4 regions of the Pseudarthrobacter sp. NPDC059871 genome follow, and region 3 is predicted to be linked to each of the others. Evidence: riboswitches for the same ligand, from Rfam matches in the RefSeq annotation. Region 3 holds a riboswitch; each other region holds the start of a gene.
What was found. A riboswitch is a leader RNA that binds a small molecule or an ion and turns the genes downstream of it on or off. The one in region 3 is predicted to bind thiamine pyrophosphate.
Positions count from the first base shown of each region.

Region 1: it holds a riboswitch for thiamine pyrophosphate, as region 3 does, so the genes downstream of both, thiD (bifunctional hydroxymethylpyrimidine kinase/phosphomethylpyrimidine kinase) here and ACFV4R_RS08530 (ECF transporter S component) in region 3, are expected to answer to the same signal.
Region 2: it holds a riboswitch for thiamine pyrophosphate, as region 3 does, so the genes downstream of both, ACFV4R_RS00645 (FAD-dependent oxidoreductase) here and ACFV4R_RS08530 (ECF transporter S component) in region 3, are expected to answer to the same signal.
Region 4: it holds a riboswitch for thiamine pyrophosphate, as region 3 does, so the genes downstream of both, thiC (phosphomethylpyrimidine synthase ThiC) here and ACFV4R_RS08530 (ECF transporter S component) in region 3, are expected to answer to the same signal.

Region 1 covers NZ_JBHWJV010000001.1:550,302-555,332, reverse strand. The annotation lists gene thiD (bifunctional hydroxymethylpyrimidine kinase/phosphomethylpyrimidine kinase) at 1-1,382, opposite strand, end outside; TPP riboswitch at 1,392-1,490, opposite strand; gene ACFV4R_RS02500 (Rne/Rng family ribonuclease) at 1,634-5,026, opposite strand.
Region 2 covers NZ_JBHWJV010000001.1:140,408-145,438, forward strand. The annotation lists gene ACFV4R_RS00630 (DEAD/DEAH box helicase) at 1-249, opposite strand, end outside; gene ACFV4R_RS00635 (RNB domain-containing ribonuclease) at 550-2,085, opposite strand; gene thiE (thiamine phosphate synthase) at 2,206-2,928, opposite strand; TPP riboswitch at 2,956-3,074, shown strand; gene ACFV4R_RS00645 (FAD-dependent oxidoreductase) at 3,068-4,420, shown strand; gene thiS (sulfur carrier protein ThiS) at 4,417-4,653, shown strand; gene ACFV4R_RS00655 (thiazole synthase) at 4,658-5,031, shown strand, end outside.
Region 3 covers NZ_JBHWJV010000005.1:67,419-72,449, forward strand. The annotation lists gene ACFV4R_RS08525 (hypothetical protein) at 1-2,045, opposite strand, end outside; TPP riboswitch at 2,355-2,492, shown strand; gene ACFV4R_RS08530 (ECF transporter S component) at 2,559-3,182, shown strand; gene ACFV4R_RS08535 (ABC transporter ATP-binding protein) at 3,182-4,735, shown strand; gene ACFV4R_RS08540 (energy-coupling factor transporter transmembrane component T family protein) at 4,732-5,031, shown strand, end outside.
Region 4 covers NZ_JBHWJV010000001.1:466,700-471,730, reverse strand. The annotation lists gene rpsP (30S ribosomal protein S16) at 1-88, opposite strand, end outside; gene ACFV4R_RS02090 (hypothetical protein) at 314-754, opposite strand; gene ACFV4R_RS02085 (VOC family protein) at 851-1,726, opposite strand; gene ACFV4R_RS02080 (amidohydrolase family protein) at 1,829-2,911, opposite strand; TPP riboswitch at 3,002-3,109, shown strand; gene thiC (phosphomethylpyrimidine synthase ThiC) at 3,122-4,921, shown strand; gene ACFV4R_RS02070 (alpha/beta fold hydrolase) at 4,970-5,031, opposite strand, start outside.

The DNA of each region.
Region 1 (5,031 bases), on a different contig from region 3:
AAATCCTCGTCGGCATACGTGCGGAGCCAGTCGGCGTAGGGGTGTCCTGCCGGCTCCCCCTCGGCAAGGAACCTGGCATGGAGCACCTCCCCGGCGTCCGCATACAGCCAGAAGCACGGGAGGACAGCTGCTGCCAGGACTGCATAACTGCCCGACGCCGAAGCGGCGGTCAGGTGGTCCACGTAAGCCTTGGTGACAGGCCCCAGTTCGGGGCGGACGGTGCGGGTGCTGAGCCAGGAACGGTGCAGTTCCGACTCCACTTCGAGGCACTGCTGGGCCGACGCCGCCCAGAACAGCTGCTCGGCTTCCGTGGGAGCCAGCGCGCTGGCCCGGGCGAGGACGCGCGAGTACCCGTTCAGGTAGATGGCATCCTGCGCAAGGTAATACGCGAACTCGCCCTCCGGAAGTGTCCCCGAGGCCAGGGCCTGGATGAAGTCCAGGGAGTAGATCGATTCAAGGTGGGCGTCGGCATCTTTCCGCAGCTGCGCCGTGAAGTCGCCTGGCCGAAGCGCTTGGCGGATGTGGTGGAAATGGTGGACGGGCCCGTTGCCGGTTCCCACCTCCAGCACGGCAGACGCCGCCAGCGCCCCCGCAAGCCAGGGTTTCACTTCCCGCAGGGCCACTTCCCAGTTGCCTACCTGCGCCTGGACCGTGGCCATGGCGGAGGACAGGGTACAACCTGTGCCATGGCTGTTGCGCGTTGCCACCCGCTCCCCCGGGATTTCGACGACGTCCGCTGAAAGCATGCCGGCCGGGCCAACCAAGGCGTCCGGGCAGGTGCTGCCCTGCAGGTGGCCGCCCTTGACCAGCACGGCAGCGCCGGTGGCATCAGCAAGCCTCCTGCCCTGTTCCAGGGCTGCCTCCCACGTGTCCTGCACGTCTTCGTCCAGCAGCATGGCCAGCTCGGCCAGGTTGGGGGTGACCAGGTGGGCCAGCGGCACCAGGTTGCGGAGCGCAGCTTCGGCGCTCTCCTGCAATAGCCGGTCTCCGCTGGTGGCAACCATGACGGGGTCGAGGACTACGACGGCGGGGCGCACCTTCTCCAGCCAGGTGCGCACGGCGGCAATAACGTCGGCGTCGCCGAGCATGCCGATCTTGACGGCGTCCACGTGGATGTCGTCACTGATGGCTGCCAGTTGCTGTGCCAAAAAGGATGCCGGAGGAACATGGACCGCGGTCACCCCGTGGGTGTTCTGGGCCGTGAGGGCAGTGATGGCGGCCATGCCGTAGCCGCCGTGGGCCGCGATGCTTTTGAGGTCCGCCTGGATCCCGGCCCCTCCGGAAGGGTCCGAGCCCGCGATGGCAAGGACACGGGGCATGTCCCGTCCGGCAGCCGGCAATACGGTCGCGGAGGGATTCGGCAGCGGGGTGGCTGCAGGCATGGCAAGGGTCGAAGACAAAAGAGACATCCCTTCGCCGGTACTAACCGGACAGGTTCAACGGGTGTGGATCTCAGCCGGGCCTGGTGCGCGGCACCCCGTGTCGGTTCCCCAGCCTAGCCGCTGGACGGCAGTCAACCGAAAGGTGACTGCACCTGTTAAGTGCGCTGCCGAGGGCCGTTCCCGGTTAACGGCAGATGCCCGGCCCCACCACAAGGAGTGGAGGGCCGGGCATCTGCAGTGCCTGGGTCGGGTCAGAGCTCGGAAGCAGGAACCCCTACGCCAAGGATGATGGGCGCATCGGCTTTGGCCGCAGGTTCTGCCGGCGCGGCATGCTGGGGCGCCTTGGCGGCATGGGAGTGGCCTTCGCTGGCCGACGGGACGTTCTCATGGTGTTCCACGGTGGTCTCGTTGGCTGCGCCCTGCGCCCTGCTTGCACTGCGGTTACGCCGCGGACGGCGCTGCCGGGACAGGTCGGGGGCGGCAGTCGCAGCGGGCTGCTGGGGTGCCGCAACCGCTGCCTCCACCGATTCAGCGGTGGCCGGCGCGGCCTGGGCCGTGCCGGACTCCCGTGACGGGCTGCCTACAGGCGAAGCCGGCTGGCCCAGGTGGGCGAACGCTTCGGCCAGCCGGTCAAGCGACAGCGCAGGTGAGGCCTGGTGCTCGTCTGCGTGCTCAACGAAGGGCAGCGCGACCTTCTCGCCGCCGAACGTCAGGACAGCTGCCGGGCGTGCCGGCGTCCCGTCGTCGTGCTTTTCCGTTGCGCCCGTGTCCTGCTGGGCTGGGGCTTGACGGGCCGCCACCTCGTCATCGTGCAGGTGTGCGGCGTGGGCAGCAGCGGCAATGTTGGCCAGGGCCAGCCTGGTGGCTTCAGCCTTGGCGTGGCGTTCGGCCTCGTGCGGGTCCGGCTGGACGGGGTGGGCAATCACGGCTGCGGGTGCGGGTGCGGGTTCGACCGGCTGGCCGCCACGTCCGCGGCGGCGCTTGCGTTCGCCGCGCGTACCTTCCTGGCTGCTGTCGGTGCGCTGGCCCTCATTGCGCTGGCCCTCGCTGCGGTTACCCTCGCTTCGGTTCCCGCTGGGGCGGGAATCGGAGCGGTTGTCTGAGCGGTGGACGTGCTGTTCGGCTGCCACGATGTTGGCGCGGCGGTGCTCCACGGGGTCGTCATGGGTGACGACGCCGCGGCCCGCGCAGGCTTCGCACTGCTCGCCAAAGACTTCCAGGAGCCCGGTGCCCATGCGCTTGCGGGTCATCTGGACGAGTCCCAGCGAGGTAACTTCCGCCACCTGGTGCTTGGTCCGGTCGCGGCCCAGGCATTCCACCATGCGGCGCAGGACGAGGTCGCGGTTCGATTCCAGGACCATGTCGATGAAGTCGATCACGATGATGCCGCCGATGTCGCGCAGCCGCAGCTGGCGCACCACTTCCTCGGCCGCTTCAAGGTTGTTCTTCGTGACGGTTTCTTCGAGGTTGCCGCCGCTGCCGGTGAACTTGCCGGTGTTGACGTCCACCACGGTCATGGCTTCGGTCCGGTCGATCACCAGCGAGCCGCCGGAGGGCAGGAAGACCTTGCGTTCGAGGGCCTTGTGGATCTGCTCATCAATCCGCCAGGCAGCGAAGATGTCCTGGTCCTTGGTCCACTTTTCCAGGCGTCCCACCAGGTCCGGGGCCACATAGGTGACGTAGGCCTCGATGGTGTCCCAGGCTTCCTCACCGGAGACGATCAGCTTGGAGAAGTCCTCGTTGAAGACGTCACGGACCACCTTGATGGTGAGGTCGGGCTCGCCGTACAGCAGCTCCGGAGCCAGGACCTTGGTGGAGGAGGACTGGCTTTCGATGCCTTCCCACTGGGCGCGGAGCCGGTTGATGTCGTGGGTCAGCTCCTCCTCGGACGCCCCTTCGGCCGCCGTGCGCACAATGACGCCCGCCTGCTCCGGCAGGCGGTCCTTGAGGATGCGCTTGAGCCTGTTCCGCTCGACGTCGGGCAGCTTGCGGGAGATTCCGGTCATGGAACCGCCGGGGACGTACACGAGGTAGCGGCCCGGCAGCGAGATCTGGCTGGTCAGGCGGGCGCCCTTGTGGCCCACGGGGTCCTTGGTCACCTGGACCAGGACGGTGTCGCCGGACTTCAGCGCGTTCTCGATACGGCGCTGCTTGCCTTCAAGGTTGACGGCTTCCCAGTTCACTTCGCCCGCGTAAAGGACGGCGTTGCGGCCGCGTCCGATGTCCACGAAGGCAGCCTCCATGGACGGCAGCACGTTCTGGACCTTGCCCAGGTAGACGTTGCCGATCAGCGAATCCTGCTGGGTCTTGGACACGAAGTGCTCGGCCAGGACGCCGTCCTCGAGGACGCCGATCTGGATTCTGTCGTCGCGCTGGCGGACGATCATCTGCCGGTCCACGGATTCGCGCCGGGCCAGGAACTCCGCTTCGGTGATGACGGTGCGGCGGCGGCCCGTGTCCCGGGATTCGCGCCGGCGCTGCTTCTTGGCTTCCAGCCGGGTGGAACCCTTGACGCTGGTCACCCGGTTGTTGGCGGGTGCCTCGCTGACGGCACGCGGTGCGCGCACGCGGGTAACTGTGTTGGGCGGATCGTCGTCGTTTCCGCCAGTCAGTTCAAGGTCCTGGTCACCGCGGCGGCGGCGACGGCGACGGCGGGACGTCACGCCGTCCTCGGCCGGACCGGCTTCTTCCTCGTCAGATTCGTCAGCGGCGTCATCCGCCTCGGAGCCATCAGTTCCGGCGTCGTCGCGCTCGTCCAGCCGGCTGCGCCCCCGGCGGCCACGGCTGCGGCGCCTGCGGCGGCCGGAGGATTCCTCGGATTCGTTGTCCTCGGCGTCGTCCTCGTCCTCGACCTGCTCCGCTGCGGCGGGCGCAGCGGGGCGGACGACGGTGCTCAGGTCCGGTGCCTGGAACAGCACGGAGGTGGGCGAGGCGGGCTCAAGGAAGAGGGAGGCAAACGCGCCAGGTTCCTCGACTGCCGCGGCGACTGCCGTGCCGGGAGCCTCCTCCGGGGCGGCCTCGGCTGCAGCTTCGCCGGTGGCGGGCTCCTGTTCCGCGGGCTTCGTTGCTGCTGCCTCTACGTCCGCCGCCCGGGCCACGGCGCCCTGGTCCGCCGTTTCAGCGTCCGGCGCGGCAGCGGTGGCCGGCAGTTCCTGGGCAGGGGCCGGCGTTTCGGCGGGCGCCGGTGTTTCCGCGGGGTCGCCCGCAGGAGCAGCCTTCCGCGTGGCAACGCGACGGCGGCGGACCGGCTTGGTCGCGGCCGGTTCCGCGGGCACTTCGCCGGCCGCGGTCGCTTCTACGGCGGAGGCAGCTTCGGCGGGAGCCGCGTCAGCGGCCGCACCGGATTCAGCGGGGTCCGCATCGGTGGCGAAGGCGGGCAGCGGCTCGGCGGCCTCTGCCTTCTTCTTGGCCCGGGGCCGGCGGGCGGCGGTTTTAACCGGGGCCGCGGGGGCGTCCGCAGTGCCGGGCGCCGCAACAGCGGCTGGAGCATCGTCCGGAGCCACCTCGGCGGCGGGGGCGGCGGCTACGGCGTCATCGGCCTTCGGCGCTGCCTTGCGTCGGGTCCGGGGAGCCTTTTTGGGTTCGGCCGCGGCTTCCACAGCCGCTTCAACCTCGTTAACGGAAAGCTCAGTTTCATTGTTCATCTGTG
Region 2 (5,031 bases), on a different contig from region 3:
GGTCTTGGCCTGGCCGATGATGTCGTGGCCGGACAGTGCGACCGGAAGCGTCATGGCCTGGATGGGGAAAGGGTGGGTGATCCCGGCGTCGGCGAGGGAGTCCACGATGTCCTGGCGGACGTTGTAGTCGGCGAAGGACTTTTCCGCAATTTCGTGCGGTTTCTCATCGGAGATGATGGTCTCTTCGGGCTCGATGGTCTCGGTGCCGGTGGTGTCCGTCAACAGCTGGTGGGTATGCAATTCACTCACGGGGAGTTTCCTTATTCATTTGGGCAATCGCGCAGCGTGCTCAACAGGCAGGCCGCTGGGGCCGATCCGGAGCACGAACAAAGCGCGCAAGCAATTCCAGTGGAAGCCGATCGCGGGCTATCTAACGCTGGCACTGGCGACCAGCGGGCAAATCTCAAGATCGCGTAGGGGCGGGCTTGTTGGTTTCAGTTCAAGGAAATCAACGACCGGGCATCCATTTCTACCTCTTCAGTCTAGCCGCATCAGCCCGGAATCCCTGTTTCCGCGCCGTGTGGAAGCCGGGACCGGAGGGCGTCAGGCTCACTGAACCAGTTCGAAGTGCACTTCCCGGGCGGCAATATCCGACGACACCAGACGGACCCTGACCTTGGTGCCGGACTCCAGTTCACCGGCGCAGCGGGCTGTCACGGCAGGGTCGGCGATCTGGATGATCCCGGAGGACCCGTTCCCATTACCGTTCCTCCCGTTCCCGTTCCCGTTCCCGTTCCCGTTCTTGCTGTTGCCGTTGCCGTGGCCGTTGTTCCCGTTGCCGTTCTCTTTCTGCGGCTTCGACCCCGAAATCACAATCGCGTCGAACTCCTGGCCGATGTGGTTGACCAGCAGGGCGGCCTCCACCGTATCCAGCGCCATGCGCTCCATCCGGGATGCCAGCTGGTCCGAGCCCGCCATGATCTCAGGGAGGGTCGGCAGCGCGTCCCGCACCCAGCCGGGGACAGTACCGCCGTTGCTCAGCGCCTCGCAGGTCACCAGCACAAAGCGGTCCACCAGGCGGCGCAGCGGCGCAGTGGTGTGGGCATAGGCATCCCCGATGGCCGCCTGGACCGCGGCCTCCGGAACATTGCCGTCAAAAGCGGTGTAGCCGGCGCCGCGGAAGAGCATGCCGGCCGAGTGCATGATGGCCAGCTGCCGGGGGTCCGTTGGGTCGAGGGTCCGCAGGTATTCGCCGTATCCCACCTCGCCGTCCCAGGGTTTGCCCAGAGCTTCTGTCTGCAGCCGGAAATGGTGCAGGGAACGCTCGTCCGGTGGCGGCATGGTGCGCAGGATCCCCACCTTGGCATCGAGCATGATCTTGGCGGCGGCCATCCCTGTCATCAGGGAAATCTGGGCGTTCCAGTCCTCCACCGGCAGCTGGGGAGCAGCAGCAATGCGGTAGCCGCCATCCGGCAGCTGGACGATCTCCTGGTCCGGCATGTTCAGGCTGGCGCCGTTCCGGGCGCGTTCCAGGCGGACACGCTTGAGCCCCACTTCCCTCAGCAGGCCCAGCAGGGGAGTGGCAGTACCGGCGTCCAGGTCAGCCTGTGCACCCTTGTAGCTGAGTTTCGCACGGCTTCGAACGCGTGCCCGGCGGACACCGACGGTCGTGACCTCGGCGTTGCCGTCGAGCTGGAAATCCCACACGAAGGCCGAGCAGTCCTGGTCCGGCAGGAGGCTGCCGGCGCCCTCGCTGATGACTTCAGGGTGCAGCGGAATACGCCCGTCCGGGGCGTAGAAGGTCTGGCCCCGGCGCCGGGTTTCGGCATCCAGGGGTCCGCCGGGCGCAACGAACGCGGGGACATCGGCGATGGCGTACAGGACGTGGTACCCGCCGTCGTCGTCCGTTTCGATGAAGACGGCCTGGTCCAGGTCCGTGGACGACGCCGGATCGATGGTGACGAACTCCACCGCGGTCAGGTCGTAGTCCGGCAGGTGCAGCGCTGCCACCGCGGCCTCGGCGTCCTTGACCGCGTCATCGGGGTAGGGGCCCGGAAGTTCCAGCTCCGTCCGCAGCGCGGCCAGGGCCTCTTCCAGGGCATTGGTGCGCTCATGGACGTTGGGAGCCAGCCGATGATGTGACACGAAAATCAGCCTAACCCCAAGTCATCCGATTACGCAGGGAATCGGTGCGGGGCGCGCTCCTGACGTGTTGCTGCGGGGCGCCGCACGTTCGGGAAACCGGGTTGTGGGGTGTCCGCAGCTTCAGGAAGCCGCGGCGTCCAGCGCGGTACGAAGCGAGGCAGCGGCGGCAGCGGGATCGGCTGCGTCAGTAATGGCGCGGACCACCACGATCCTTGACGCGCCGGCTCCGACCACCTGGTCGACGTTGGAGTGGTCGATCCCGCCGATGGCGAACCACGGCACGTCACTGGGCGCCTTCGCGGCCGCATACTTCACCAGGTCCAGGCCGACGGCGGCCCGGCCGGGTTTGGTGGGGGTGGCCCAGAGGGGGCCCACGCAGAAGTAGTCGAGGCCGGCAGGTCCTGCGGCGTCGGCCAGCGCGGCGTCCACCTGCTCCGGCGTGTGGCTTGACAGGCCGATGGCGGCGTTGCCGTTGAGCAGCGTCCTTGCGGCAGGTACCGGCAGGTCCTTCTGGCCCACATGGAAAACGGGGGCACCGGAGAGGACCGCAATGTCCGCCCGGTCATTGACGGCCCACAGCCGCCCGTGCCGTTGGGCGGATTCCTTGAGGACGGCCAGCAGGTCCAGTTCCTCGGCCGCCTCGATGGACTTGTCCCGCAGCTGGATGATGTCCACGCCGCCTTCGAACGCCGCGTCCACGAACCCGGCGAAGTCACCGCGGCCGCGGCGCGCATCAGTGCAGAGGTACAGGCGTGCGGATTTCAGTGCGCCGTTACCCGCTGCGGTGGTGAAGGCATCGGTGCCGGGTGCTGCGGCGGGGGCAGGGGAGTGGGACACATTCATGGCTGCAAGCCTAGTTCCTCTACACTTGCCTCGTACTGCGGGAGCCCGCGGCAGCTGTCACAAAGCGCCGGGCTGAGAGGGCGTCAGAGCCGACCGCTTGACCTGATCCGGTTAATACCGGCGTAGGGAAGGAGACACCATGGGCATCCCCGAAAGCCCTCCGGGCATCCCCGAAAGCCCTCCGGGCACCATCGCAGAGTCTGCCACTGTCCCGGCAATATCCGCCGACGTAGCAGTGATCGGCGGGGGCGTCATAGGCCACGGCATCGCCTGGGAAGCCAGGTGCTCTGGCAGGTCCGTGGTGCTGATCGATGATGCACCGGGATCCGGAGCCAGTTGGGCGGCGGCAGGCATGCTGGCCCCCGTCAGCGAGCTGCATTACCAGGAGGAAGAGCTCCTGGGCCTCATGCTGGATGCATCGGAGCGTTGGCCGCAGTTCGCCGCGGACCTTGGCCGCGTGTCAGGCCGCGGTTCCGGATACCTGGCGACGCCCACGCTGACCGTTGGCGCCGACGCCGCCGACCGGCAGGCACTCATGGACCTGCGTGGCGTGCAGCAGGCTAACGGACTCGCCGTGGAACCCCTGACGGTCCGGGAGGTCCGGCGCCGGGAACCGCTGCTCAGCCCCGCCATTGCCTGCGCACTCGATACCCCTGCGGACCACCAGGTGGATCCCCGGCGACTTGTGGAGTGCTTCCGGGCAGCCTTGGCCAACCACCTGACGGCCGGCAGCGGCCTTGCCGGCACTGCGGGTGCAGACACTGCCGTTGCCGGCGCGCTGGACGGATTCGCCGTGGCGGACAGGGCAGTGGCACTGGAGTGGGCGGACGGGGGCGTGGCTGGCGTCCGGCTTGCCGGAGGCGGACTGGTGCTCGCCGGCGAAACGGTGGTTGCCAACGGCATGGCGGCGGGTTCCCTCGACAACCTGCCGAGTGGACTCCGGTTACCTCTGCGCCCAGTGCACGGTGACATCCTGCGGCTGTCCGTCCCCCAGCACCTGCAGCCCCTGCTGACGTCCACGGTCCGCGGACTGGTGCGCGGTGTGCCCGTCTACCTGGTTCCACGCGAGGACGGAACCGTGGTCATCGGCGCCACCCAGCGGGAGGACGCCCTGGCGGGAGTCGGCGCTGCGTCCGGAGTGTCAGCTGGTGGCGTGTACCAGCTGCTTCGGGACGCCCAGGTGCTGGTGCCTGCGGTCGCAGAGCTGGAGCTGCTCGAATGCACGGCGCGGGCCCGCCCGGCCACCCCGGACAATGCCCCGCTGCTGGGCAGGGTTCCCGTGGACGGGGCAGACGGCAGTCCAGCGCATATCCCCGGACTCATCGTGGCCACAGGATTCTTCCGCCACGGCGTCCTCCTCACCCCGGCCGCGGCCGCCATCTGCCGTGACCTGATGGACGGGAAGGCTGACCCCCGGTGGCAGCCGTTCAGTCCGGACCGCTTTTCCGGCCGGATCCCGGCCCCCAGCATCAACATCAAGGAGACAGCATGAACATCACCCTGAACGGGGCATCCCGCACCGTGGCGGACGGTGCGTCCATCACGGCTTTGGTCAGCGAAGTGACCGGACGCGCGCTTGCGGCAGACGGCCAGGCAACCGACGGACAAAGACTGGGGGTGGCGGTAGCGCACAATTCCGAAGTTGTGCCCCGCAGCCAATGGCACGGCACCGCGCTCGCTGACGGAGACGACGTCGAACTCGTCACCGCAGTACAGGGAGGCTGACACCATGATCGAAACGAACACCGTTCCCGAACCGGCCCTCCTTACCTCCGCGGCACCAACCAGGCCTGACGCCCTCGTCATTGACGGCGTCGCCCTGGAGTCGAGGCTCATTATGGGGACGGGGGGTGCCCCCAGCCTGGACGGCCTGGGCGCCGCACTGGTTGCCTCCGGAACATCCCTCACCACCGTGGCCATGCGGCGCTACTCACCCGCGGAGTCGGGCTCCCTGTTCCAATTGCTGGTGGACCACGGGATCAGGGTCCTGCCCAACACGGCAGGCTGCTTCACTGCGCGGGACGCCGTCCTGACCGCTGAACTGGCCCGGGAAGCGCTGGAAACCGACTGGGTGAAGCTCGAGGTCATCGCGGACGAGCACAC
Region 3 (5,031 bases):
TTGTGCCCGTTTGGCAGGACCAGGTTCTTCGCCGCGTCCATCAACAGCGCGTCCACGGCGGCCTCCGGGTCTTCCAGCCGCGCGGCCGTCATGGCCGTCACGGGGTAGTCCCAGCCCCAGGTGCTGTCCCAGTCCCAGCCGGCCAGTACGTCAGCCAGCGTGGCCCGCATTATTTCCGGGTCCACCAGGTCCGTCCGCGGCAGCACCCCCAGGGCGCACAACATTGAGGGATGGTCCGTGCGGATAGTGAAGGGCTCGACGTCGATCGCCGCGTACACGCCGTCCACCACCCTGGGCGGGACCATGCCGTCCGCTACCGCCGCCCAGGTGCCCTCGGCAGGCAGGCCCAGCCGTTCCCTCCACACATTCGCCACCCGGAGGGCCCACTGCCAGTAGGCAAGCTCGAACGTGGGGTTGGTGACCGTCCCGCGCACCGACTCGTAACTCTCCTGCGCCGGCACCAGGGGCGGCCCCAGCTCGAAACCCCGGTCCGTGGGGTGCGCGAAGGCGGCCATGAACCCAGCGGTTTCGAAAACCACCGTGGCGAATTCCTCAAGGAGTTCCTGTGACGGGTTGGCCCGGTAGGCCAGTTCCGCCAGATGGATGGGGTGCGGCTGCTGCCACACCAGGAAGGTGCCGATGGGGCTGGGGCTTTCCCGCCCGTCCGGACCCACCTGCTTGGGCCAGCGGACGCCGTCGAAACCCTGGGCTTTGGCCGTCTGCCGGGCCGGTTCCAGGGCGGACGCGTACCAGCGGAGGGCGGGCAGCAGGAGCTCCGTCCGGTTCCACGTGGCGAAGTGGGCGGCATGCCACCAGTGCATCTCGAGGTGGAAGCGGCCGCGCCACGAATTGCAGACCAGCCCCGTCTCCTGCGGCGGCAGCGACCCGGAGCAGTTGACGGCGGTGAGGTACTGGGAGAGCACCGTCCGGCGTTCGATCTCACCGGCGCGGGGATCGGCTGTTCCGGAGAGGTCGACGGCGCCGCCTGAGTTCCAGAATTCCGGCCACGCCGTGCGGGACGCGGCAATGGCGGCGCTGCCCGGTGCCGCTGCCACATCCGGTGCCGATGACACCTCAGGGACCGGCTCCAATGCCGCTGCTGAACGGCCGCCGAACCCGCTGATTCCCCCGTTGCCGCGGGGAAGGCAGTCGCCCTGCCCCGTGCTGATGAAGTGCACGCTGAAGTCGAGGCTGTCCTGCCCAGCGGAGGCCCGGATGAGCAGTTCGTGCGGGCCAGCCTGTTCGAGTTCCAGCCCTGCACCGCTGACGGCCACCTGGTACCCGGAACCGTCCAGGCAGCGTGAAATCAGCCAGCGCTGGCCGGACGCTCCGCCGTGGCGTTCTTCAACGATGGTGGTGTGGGCGGCGGGGCTGTTCCAGTCGGCTGCGTTGTGCCAGGCCTCGGAGCCGTAGGGGAAGGCCAGGGATACGGCGAGCCCGTCGGCGAGGGCGGGGGAGAGGACGCGGAAGCCCAGCTCGTCCCTGTCCGGGCGGCAGGCCGTGGTGACATTGACCGGATTGCCGTGCAAGGTGAAGATGCTGGTGGCCGTGCCCGTCCAGAGGTCCAGGACCTGGTGCGCGTCCGTGATGTCGTCCCGGGTGAGCGCGGGGGCATCCTTTCCCGGGAGCGCAAAGCCGATCCGGCCCAGGTCCAGCCGGTGGGGGTTGGCGCGGAGCCAGGTTTCCGCCCGCGACGACTGCGTTTCGCGGCCATCCACGATGGCGCCCACCATGTCCACGTAGGGGACCGGGCCACGCGGTGAATCGTAGAGGACCGTGGAACCGGCAAGGGTGTACTCCTGTTCCGGCGGGATTGAGTGCCAGCCCCACTGGGCCTGCGTGCCCAGTAAAGTGCCGGGCGGCAGGTCGTCGCGGGCGGCCACCGGGTATTCCCCGGGAAGGGACTGCATGCCGGTCAGGTCCATGGTGAAGCAGAACTCGCCGTTGCCCACCGAAGCGGGGCTGCGTGGATCGAGGCTGTGCTGTTCCACATTGTGGCGCCGCACCAGCGCTTCGCGGTTAATCACGGTCGGCTGGCTGTGCACGTTGCACTCCTTGGCTAATGCCTGGGCCCGGGCCGGGGAAGCAGGCAGCTCAGAAAACGCTTTCCCAGTCAATCCTTGCGAGAACGCCGGGCAGTGTCAACCAGCCGTCCCGAGTACCCCGCGCATCGCTTCCACCACCAGGTGCTGGTCCGCCACTTGAGGCAGCCGGACACGGTGACCGTGGTCAGTCACATCTGCCTGGTTGGCAGTCATGGCCCACAATCCACCGGCCTCCAGGTGTAAACTTGAGCACGCCCGGAAGGGTGCGAAACATTCAAACGCAATACATCCACAGCATCATCAACAACACATTTACGACAGGGGAGCGCCGCCGTCGGCCCCGGCACCAGCCGGGAAACGCAGGTGGGCGCTGAGAGTGCGGACAGCCGCAGACCCTCGAACCTGATCCGGTTAGTACCGGCGCAAGGGAGTCGAGTTCTCGAAGTGCGCGGAGAATGGCGGCAGCAGCCGGCACCCGCGTCCACTTTCCCCTCCTGTTTCCAGGAGGATCACATGACTACTTCAGCAATCAAAAAGCCCGCCAGCAGGTCCTGGCGCGTCGTTGACATCGTGGTGGCGGCCCTGATCGCCATCGCCGGCGGCGTTATCTTCTGGGCCTGGTCTCAAGGTGCAACAGCCCTTTCGGGCCCAATCAAGGTTGCCTACCCGCCCCTCACGGGCCTCCTGGCCGGCGGCTGGATGATCCCGGCGGTCCTGGGCATGCTCATCATCCGGAAGCCCGGCGCTGCCGTGTTCTGCGAGACGGTTGCCGCCACCGGTGAACTTTTCATGGGGTCGCCCTACGGCACATCCGTCCTTTTTTCCGGCTTCGTCCAGGGCCTGGGTGCCGAGATCATTTTCGCCATCTTCGTCTACCGGAAGTTCAACCTCCCGGTCTCCCTGCTGGCCGGTGCCGCGGCGGGCCTCTTCTGCGGCCTGAACGATGCCTTCGCACCGTGGGGCTGGAACGTCGCCGATTCCGGCGAATATAAGTTGGTGTACATCGTTTGCACAACTATCTCCGGGGCCATCATCGCCGGCGCGCTCGCCTGGATCGCCACCCGCGGCCTTGCCCGGACCGGCGTGCTGAGCTCCTTTGCATCCCGGAAGGCCGCTACGGAGCCCGTCTTCTCCTGATGCCGGCACCTTCCCACGCGGCCGCACCCCAAACGGTGCGGCCGGCCACGGTCACCGCCCGCGGCTGGGGCTGGCGGCACGCGGGCCGCACCACACCGGCCGTCCACGCCCTCGACCTCGACATCAGCCCGGGTGAGCGGGTACTCCTGCTTGGCCCGTCCGGGGCAGGCAAATCGACGCTCCTCCATGCGCTCGCCGGGGTGCTGGGCGATGCGGACGACGACGGCGAGGCAGGCGAGGCCGACGAGACCGGTTCGTTGCTGGTCGACGGCGGCCCGCCCCGCGGCCAGCGCGGCCGCGCGGGCCTCATGCAGCAGGATCCCGAGACCCAGGTGGTCCTCTCCCGGGTAGGCGACGACGTCGCCTTCGGCGCCGAAAACCTTGCCGTGCCCCGCGATGCCATCTGGCCGCGCGTGCATGAGGCGCTGGCCGACGTCGGGCTGTCCCACCTGCCGCTGGACCACCCGACGTCGGCTCTGTCCGGCGGGCAGAAACAGCGGCTCGCGCTTGCAGGCATCCTCGCGATGCGGCCCGGGCTGATCCTGCTCGATGAACCCACCGCCAACCTGGACCCGGCCGGTGTGCTCGAAGTCAGGGACGCCGTGGCCCGCTGCCTGGACAAGACCGGCGCAACGCTGGTGGTGGTGGAGCACCGGGTGTCCGTGTGGAAAGACCTCGTGGACAGGATCGTGGTGCTGCAGCCCGGCAGCGGCGCCAACCCCGCAGTGCTCCTGGACGGCCCGCCGGACCGGGTGCTGGCCGAAGCGCGGACCATGCTGACGGCTGCCGGCGTATGGGTTCCAGGGTATGTTCCCTCCACCCGCGGGCGGGCCGAGGAACAGGCCCCCGGGGCCGGAGGACTCCTGCTGGCCGCCGAAAACCTGGCCGTCTCCCGGCAACGCCCGCGGCGCAAAGGTTTCCGTAAAGTTCCGCCGTTGCCGGTTCAGGAGGGCATCATCGCCCAGGTCCGCGCCGGGCAAGCACTCGCCGTCACCGGACCCAACGGCGCAGGGAAATCAACCTTCGCGCTGACCCTTGCCGGACTCCTCGAACCGGTCAAGGGGACGGTCTCCGCCACGACGGACCTCAGCCGCGGTGCCGGAATCACCCCGTACCAGTGGAAGGCGGAACAGCTGATCGAGCGGATCGGCACCGTCTTCCAGGAACCCGAGCACCAGTTCGTCACCGGCAAGGTCCTGGACGAACTGCTCTTCGGGCCCCGGCACCTGGGGCACGGTGAAGACAGGGTTGACGAACTGCTGGAACGGCTGCGGCTACGCCACCTGGTGGACGCCAATCCGTACACCCTGTCCGGCGGCGAAAAGCGGCGGCTTTCCGTGGCCACGGTCCTGGCGGCAAGCCCGCAGGTACTGGTCCTGGACGAGCCCACGTTCGGCCAGGATGCCAATACCTGGGCCGAGCTGGCATCTTTCCTCTCCGAACTCCTGGACGCCGGCACGGCAGTGGTGTCCGTGACCCATGACGCCGAGTTCACCGCGGTCCTTGGTGGCACGGAACTTCAACTTGCGGCGGCGGAAGCGGTGGCGCCATGAGGCAGGAACTGAACCTCCGCGGAAACGCTGCGCTCCTGGCCCGCGCCAACCCGCTGAGCAAGCTGGCCGCCGTCGTGCTCATCACTGTGGTCCTGGCGCTGTCCATCGACTGGGTGTCAGCATCCGTGGCACTGTTCTTCGAACTGCTGCTGTTTCCGCTTGCCGGGCTCACGCTGGCGCTGCTGTGGCAGCGCGGCTGGCCGCTGATCCTCGCTGCCGCCGTGGGCGGGTGGAGCACCTCCATCCTGGCGCCGGACAGCGGACGGACACTGATCGACGCCGGCATCTGGACCATG
Region 4 (5,031 bases), on a different contig from region 3:
CACGCTTGGCGCGTGCGTCCATGACGACGATGCGGTAGTACGGGGCGCGCATCTTGCCGAAGCGCTTAAGGCGAATCTTTACGGCCACTTTTGTGGTCACTCCTGTTTCAGAAAAGGGGTGAACCCGGCGTTCTGCACCCGTGGGGCGGGCCATACTTGCGGGTTCGAAGGACAGGATCCGGACGCGGAGAGAGGGGCCACGCAGATCGAGTACCTGTCTATTGTGCCAGATCAGCGGGAGGATTTCGACTTGGCACCCTGCGCCTGCGGGGGCGGCGCCGGACCCAGCCCAAACTGCACTGCCCGGGGAAGGTCAGGCGGACCAGACGTACAGTCCCGACCGCTCCGAATCGTCGATTCCGCCGGCCAGTTCCGCAACCTGCCGGACGTAGGCCTGCGCCTGCCCGGCGTCGAACGGCATGTCGTCCTGCGCCGCCCACTGCGCGGCGACGTCCTCGAGGACATCGCCCTCGCCTTCGGTTTCGTAGGTGAGCAGGTCAGCCAGGGCCCGGACCATGGCCGGCGGGACGGCCAGCAGGGAATCGCTGGCCACGTCCACCATCGTCAGCTCGTAGTCGGCGCCGCCCGCGTGGACCGCGGTGCCGGCCAGGTCTCCAAGCTGCTCCACTTCGAAGTCGCTGATACCCGGGATCCGGACGGCGTCGGCGGCCGGCGGGGTGCCCCCGCCGTCAAGGGTTCCGGCGCGCTTCAACGCGGCATCGTGGGTGGCTACGAAGATTTCGGTAAAACCCATGGGAAGTGACCTCTTCCGTGTACGGTCCGGCGCGCCGGGGATACCTGCCTGGACTCCACGGCCTATCGGCTTCAGCCTAGTACGCGGAAGGGGTGCTCAGCGCACCGCAACCCGGATGCGGTTGCGCCACGGATCCTCGAAGCGCAACTCAGCGCCGGTGTGGTGCGAGGAGACCCCGGCGACCTTCAGGCGGTCAGCGAGCGCGCCGACGTCGTCACCGGACGGCACCTCGATGAGGACCTCGCCGAGGCCCAGGGTGTCTTTCCGCGGACCGGCGCCGCGGCTGTTCCAGACGTTCATGGCCATGTGGTGGTGGTACCGGCCCGCGGAGACGAAGAGGGCCTGCCCGTGCCAGCCGGCGGTCTTTTCGAACCCGAGCGTTCCCACGTAGAAATCGCGGGCGGACTGGACGTCGCCCACCTGGAGGTGGACGTGGCCCACGCCGGCGGTGGTCTGCCGCTGCCCCTGGAGGGATTCTTCGGAGAGGTGCTGTTCCAGGTAGCGCTGCGGCGGCAGCGCCAGGCTGTCCATGACCACGTCAGTGCCGTTCCAGGACCAGTTGCTTCGCGGGCGGTCCCAGTAGAGCTCGATGCCGTTGCCTTCGGGATCACTGAAGTAGAAGGCCTCGCTGACCAGGTGGTCGGCACTGCCCGTGAAGGAGCGGGGCTCGAGCTGGGCTGCGGTGGCCACAGTAGCGGCGAGCGCCGCCTGGTCCTCGAACAGGAGGGCCGTGTGGAACAGGCCCGCCTCTCCCCTGCCGGGAATGTTCAGGCCGGGGGCCGGGGCCAGATGGACCAGCGGCTTGCCGAGCCGGCCGAGGTACAGTCCGCCGTCCTGCTCAGCGACCACCTCGAGCCCCAGTGCGCGCTGGTAGTAGTCGGTCATGACCTTCATGTTGCCGACCTTGAGCATCACGGTGCCCATGGCGAGGTCGGCAGGAAGAAGATCCTGGCTGGTGGCTTCTGCAGTCATTGAACGCTCCCTCTACTGGAGGCCGTCCGAATGAGGCGGCCTGTCATGAGTTAAAATTACTTGAAGCTTCAATTTATTCCAAGTGCAGGGTGGATGTTTTGCTTAGCGGACCACGCGGCCGCCTAAAACCACGTGGGATGGGTGCGCCACGGTGTCCAGGGTCCTCCGGGGATCGTTCCGGAACAGCACGACGTCGGCGCGCGCCCCTTCTGCAAGCCCGTCAGCGCCCAGCCAGGCCCGGGCAGCCCAGCTGGCAGCGTTGAGCGCTTCGGCTGCGGGCAACCCGGCCGCGTGCAGGGCAAGGATTTCGTCCGCAATCCTGCCGTGGCGGATCACGCTGCCGGCGTCCGTTCCGGCGAAGATCTGCACCCCGGCTTCCCAGGCCTCACCTATCCGTTCCAACCGTCGTTCCCAGAGCGCCAGCATGTGGTCGGCGTACACCGGAAACTTGGGCCTGGCCTGGGCGGCAATATCGGGGAATGTGGCGATGTTGACCAGCGTCGGAACGATGGGTACGCCCTGTTCCACGAACCGCGGCAGGTGCCGTGGCAGCAGGCCGGTGGCGTGCTCGATGCAGTCGATCCCGGCATCGAGCATCTGGTCCAGGGTGTCCTCGGCGAAGCAGTGGGCGGTCACGCGGGCACCTTCGTCGTGTGCGGCACTGATCGCATCGCGGACGACGCCGGCGGGAAAGGAGGGTGCGAGGTCGCCGGCGCTCCGCTCGATCCAGTCCCCGACGAGCTTGACCCAGCCGTCGCCGTCGCGGGCTTGCTTGCGCACGGCCTCCACAAGGCCTTCAGGCTCGACCTCGTGGGCGAAGCCCCGAAGGTAACGGCGGGTCCTGGCGACGTGCCTGCCCGCCCGAATCAGCAGCGGAAAGTCGCGGCCGCCCTGCATCCAGCGGGTGTCCGCGGGCGATCCCGCGTCCCGGATCAGCAGCGTTCCTGAGTCCAGGTCGGCACGGGCCTGGGCTTCGGCCTCACCGGCGTCCACAGGCCCGGCAGGGCCCAGGCCAATGTGGCAGTGGGCGTCGACGAAGCCGGGCAGCACCCAGCCATCGAGCACAACGTCCGGACTGGCTTCCGGGCGGGTAAACGTGAGGCGACCGTCCACGGACCAGAGGCCGTGCCTTTCGCTGTCCGGTCCCGTGAGGGCGGTGCCGCTAAAAGCGATGATGTATGGCATGGATGCCTCCTCTTCCTGCCCGGTCAGGCTAGCACCGGCAAATATGACAGGGCTGTAAGCGCTTGTCCCCGCAGCGTGTGGTAGCTTCGTTCCTGACCACACGGGTGCCCCTGCAGGGGCTGAGATCGGGCTGACGCGGCCTGCGACCGTTGAACCTGTCCGGGTAATGCCGGCGAAGGAAGTGAGTACTCCTTGAATACACCCAAAACAATGCTGCCCCCTGCCCAAAACCACCCCGCCGGAGCCACGCGTGAAGCACCGGTGACCCAGTCCCTGAAGTCGCACTCGCTGGCCTACATCGATGATCCGGAGCACGGGATCCGTGTCCCGGTCACGGAGATCGCGCTCGAGTCCTCGCCCAACGGGCAGCCGAACGCCCCTTTCCGCACCTACCGGACAGCGGGGCCGGGAAGCGATCCCGTCCGCGGTCTCAGCCCCTACCGGTCGGACTGGATTGAGGCGCGGGCTGATACGGAAGCGTACGGCGGAAGGGAACGGAACCTGCTCGACGACGGCCGCTCGGCCGTACGCCGCGGCGCCGCCTCCGCGGAATGGAAAGGCGGGCGCCCGGTGCCCCGCCGCGCCGTCGAAGGCCGGACTGTCACACAGATGCACTACGCCCGGAAGGGCGCAGTGACGCCGGAAATGCGGTTCGTGGCGCTGCGGGAAAACTGCGATCCGGAACTGGTCCGGAGTGAGGTTGCGGCCGGACGGGCCATCATCCCCAACAACATCAACCATCCGGAGTCCGAACCGATGATCATCGGGAAGGCTTTCCTGGTGAAGATCAACGCCAACATCGGCAACTCCGCCGTCACCAGTTCCATTAGGGAAGAAGTGGACAAGCTGCAGTGGGCCACGCGGTGGGGTGCCGATACGGTGATGGACCTGTCCACTGGCGACGACATCCACACCACCAGGGAGTGGCTCATCCGCAACTCCCCGGTGCCGATCGGCACCGTGCCCATCTACCAGGCCCTGGAAAAGGTCAACGGCGAGGCGAACGAGCTTACGTGGGAAATCTTCCGCGACACCGTCATAGAACAATGTGAGCAGGGCGTGGACTATATGACTGTCCACGCCGGCGTCCTGCTCCGCTACGTGCCGCTCACCGCAAACAGGGTCACCGGCATCGTGTCCCGGGGCGGGTCGATCATGGCGGGATGGTGCCTGGCGCACCACCAGGAGAATTTCCTGTACACGCACTTCGATGAGCTGTGTGAAATCTTTGCCCGGTATGACGTCGCATTCTCGCTGGGTGACGGCCTGCGCCCCGGTGCCACCGCGGATGCCAACGACGCTGCTCAGTTCGCGGAACTGGACACGCTGGCCGAGCTGACGGAGCGCGCCTGGAAGCATGACGTGCAGGTGATGGTGGAAGGGCCGGGCCACGTCCCGTTCCATCTGGTGCGTGAGAATGTAGAGCGCCAGCAGGAACTGTGCAAGGGCGCGCCGTTCTATACGCTGGGGCCGCTGGTTACCGATGTGGCTCCCGGCTACGACCACATCACATCAGCCATCGGCGCCACCGAGATTGCCCGCTACGGCACCGCCATGCTCTGCTACGTCACGCCCAAGGAGCATCTGGGACTGCCCGACAGGGATGACGTGAAGACCGGGGTCATCACCTACAAGATCGCCGCGCACGCCGCCGACCTGGCCAAGGGCCACCCCGGGGCGCACGAACGGGACGACGCGTTGTCCAAGGCCAGGTTCGAGTTCCGCTGGCGGGACCAGTTCGCGCTCTCGCTTGACCCCGAGACGGCCGAAGCGTTCCATGATGAAACGCTGCCGGCCGAGCCCGCCAAGACGGCACACTTCTGCTCCATGTGCGGGCCGAAGTTCTGCTCTATGCGGATCAGCCAGGACATCCGCAACGAGTACGGGTCGGCGGAAGCCCAGGCCGCGATAGCAGAAGCGGCAGCCGGGATGCAGGAGAAGAGCCAGGAGTTCCTGGAATCCGGCGGCAAGGTATACCTTCCCGAGCTGAAAGTCCCGGCCGGAAGCTGAGCCTGCCGCCGGCGGTGACCGGCGGGTTGCTGTGGCCGGCCCTGGCGGCTAAGACGCCCGGGCCGGTTCACTCCGGCTGACCTCGGCGAGGAACTGCCGGATGGCCCGGT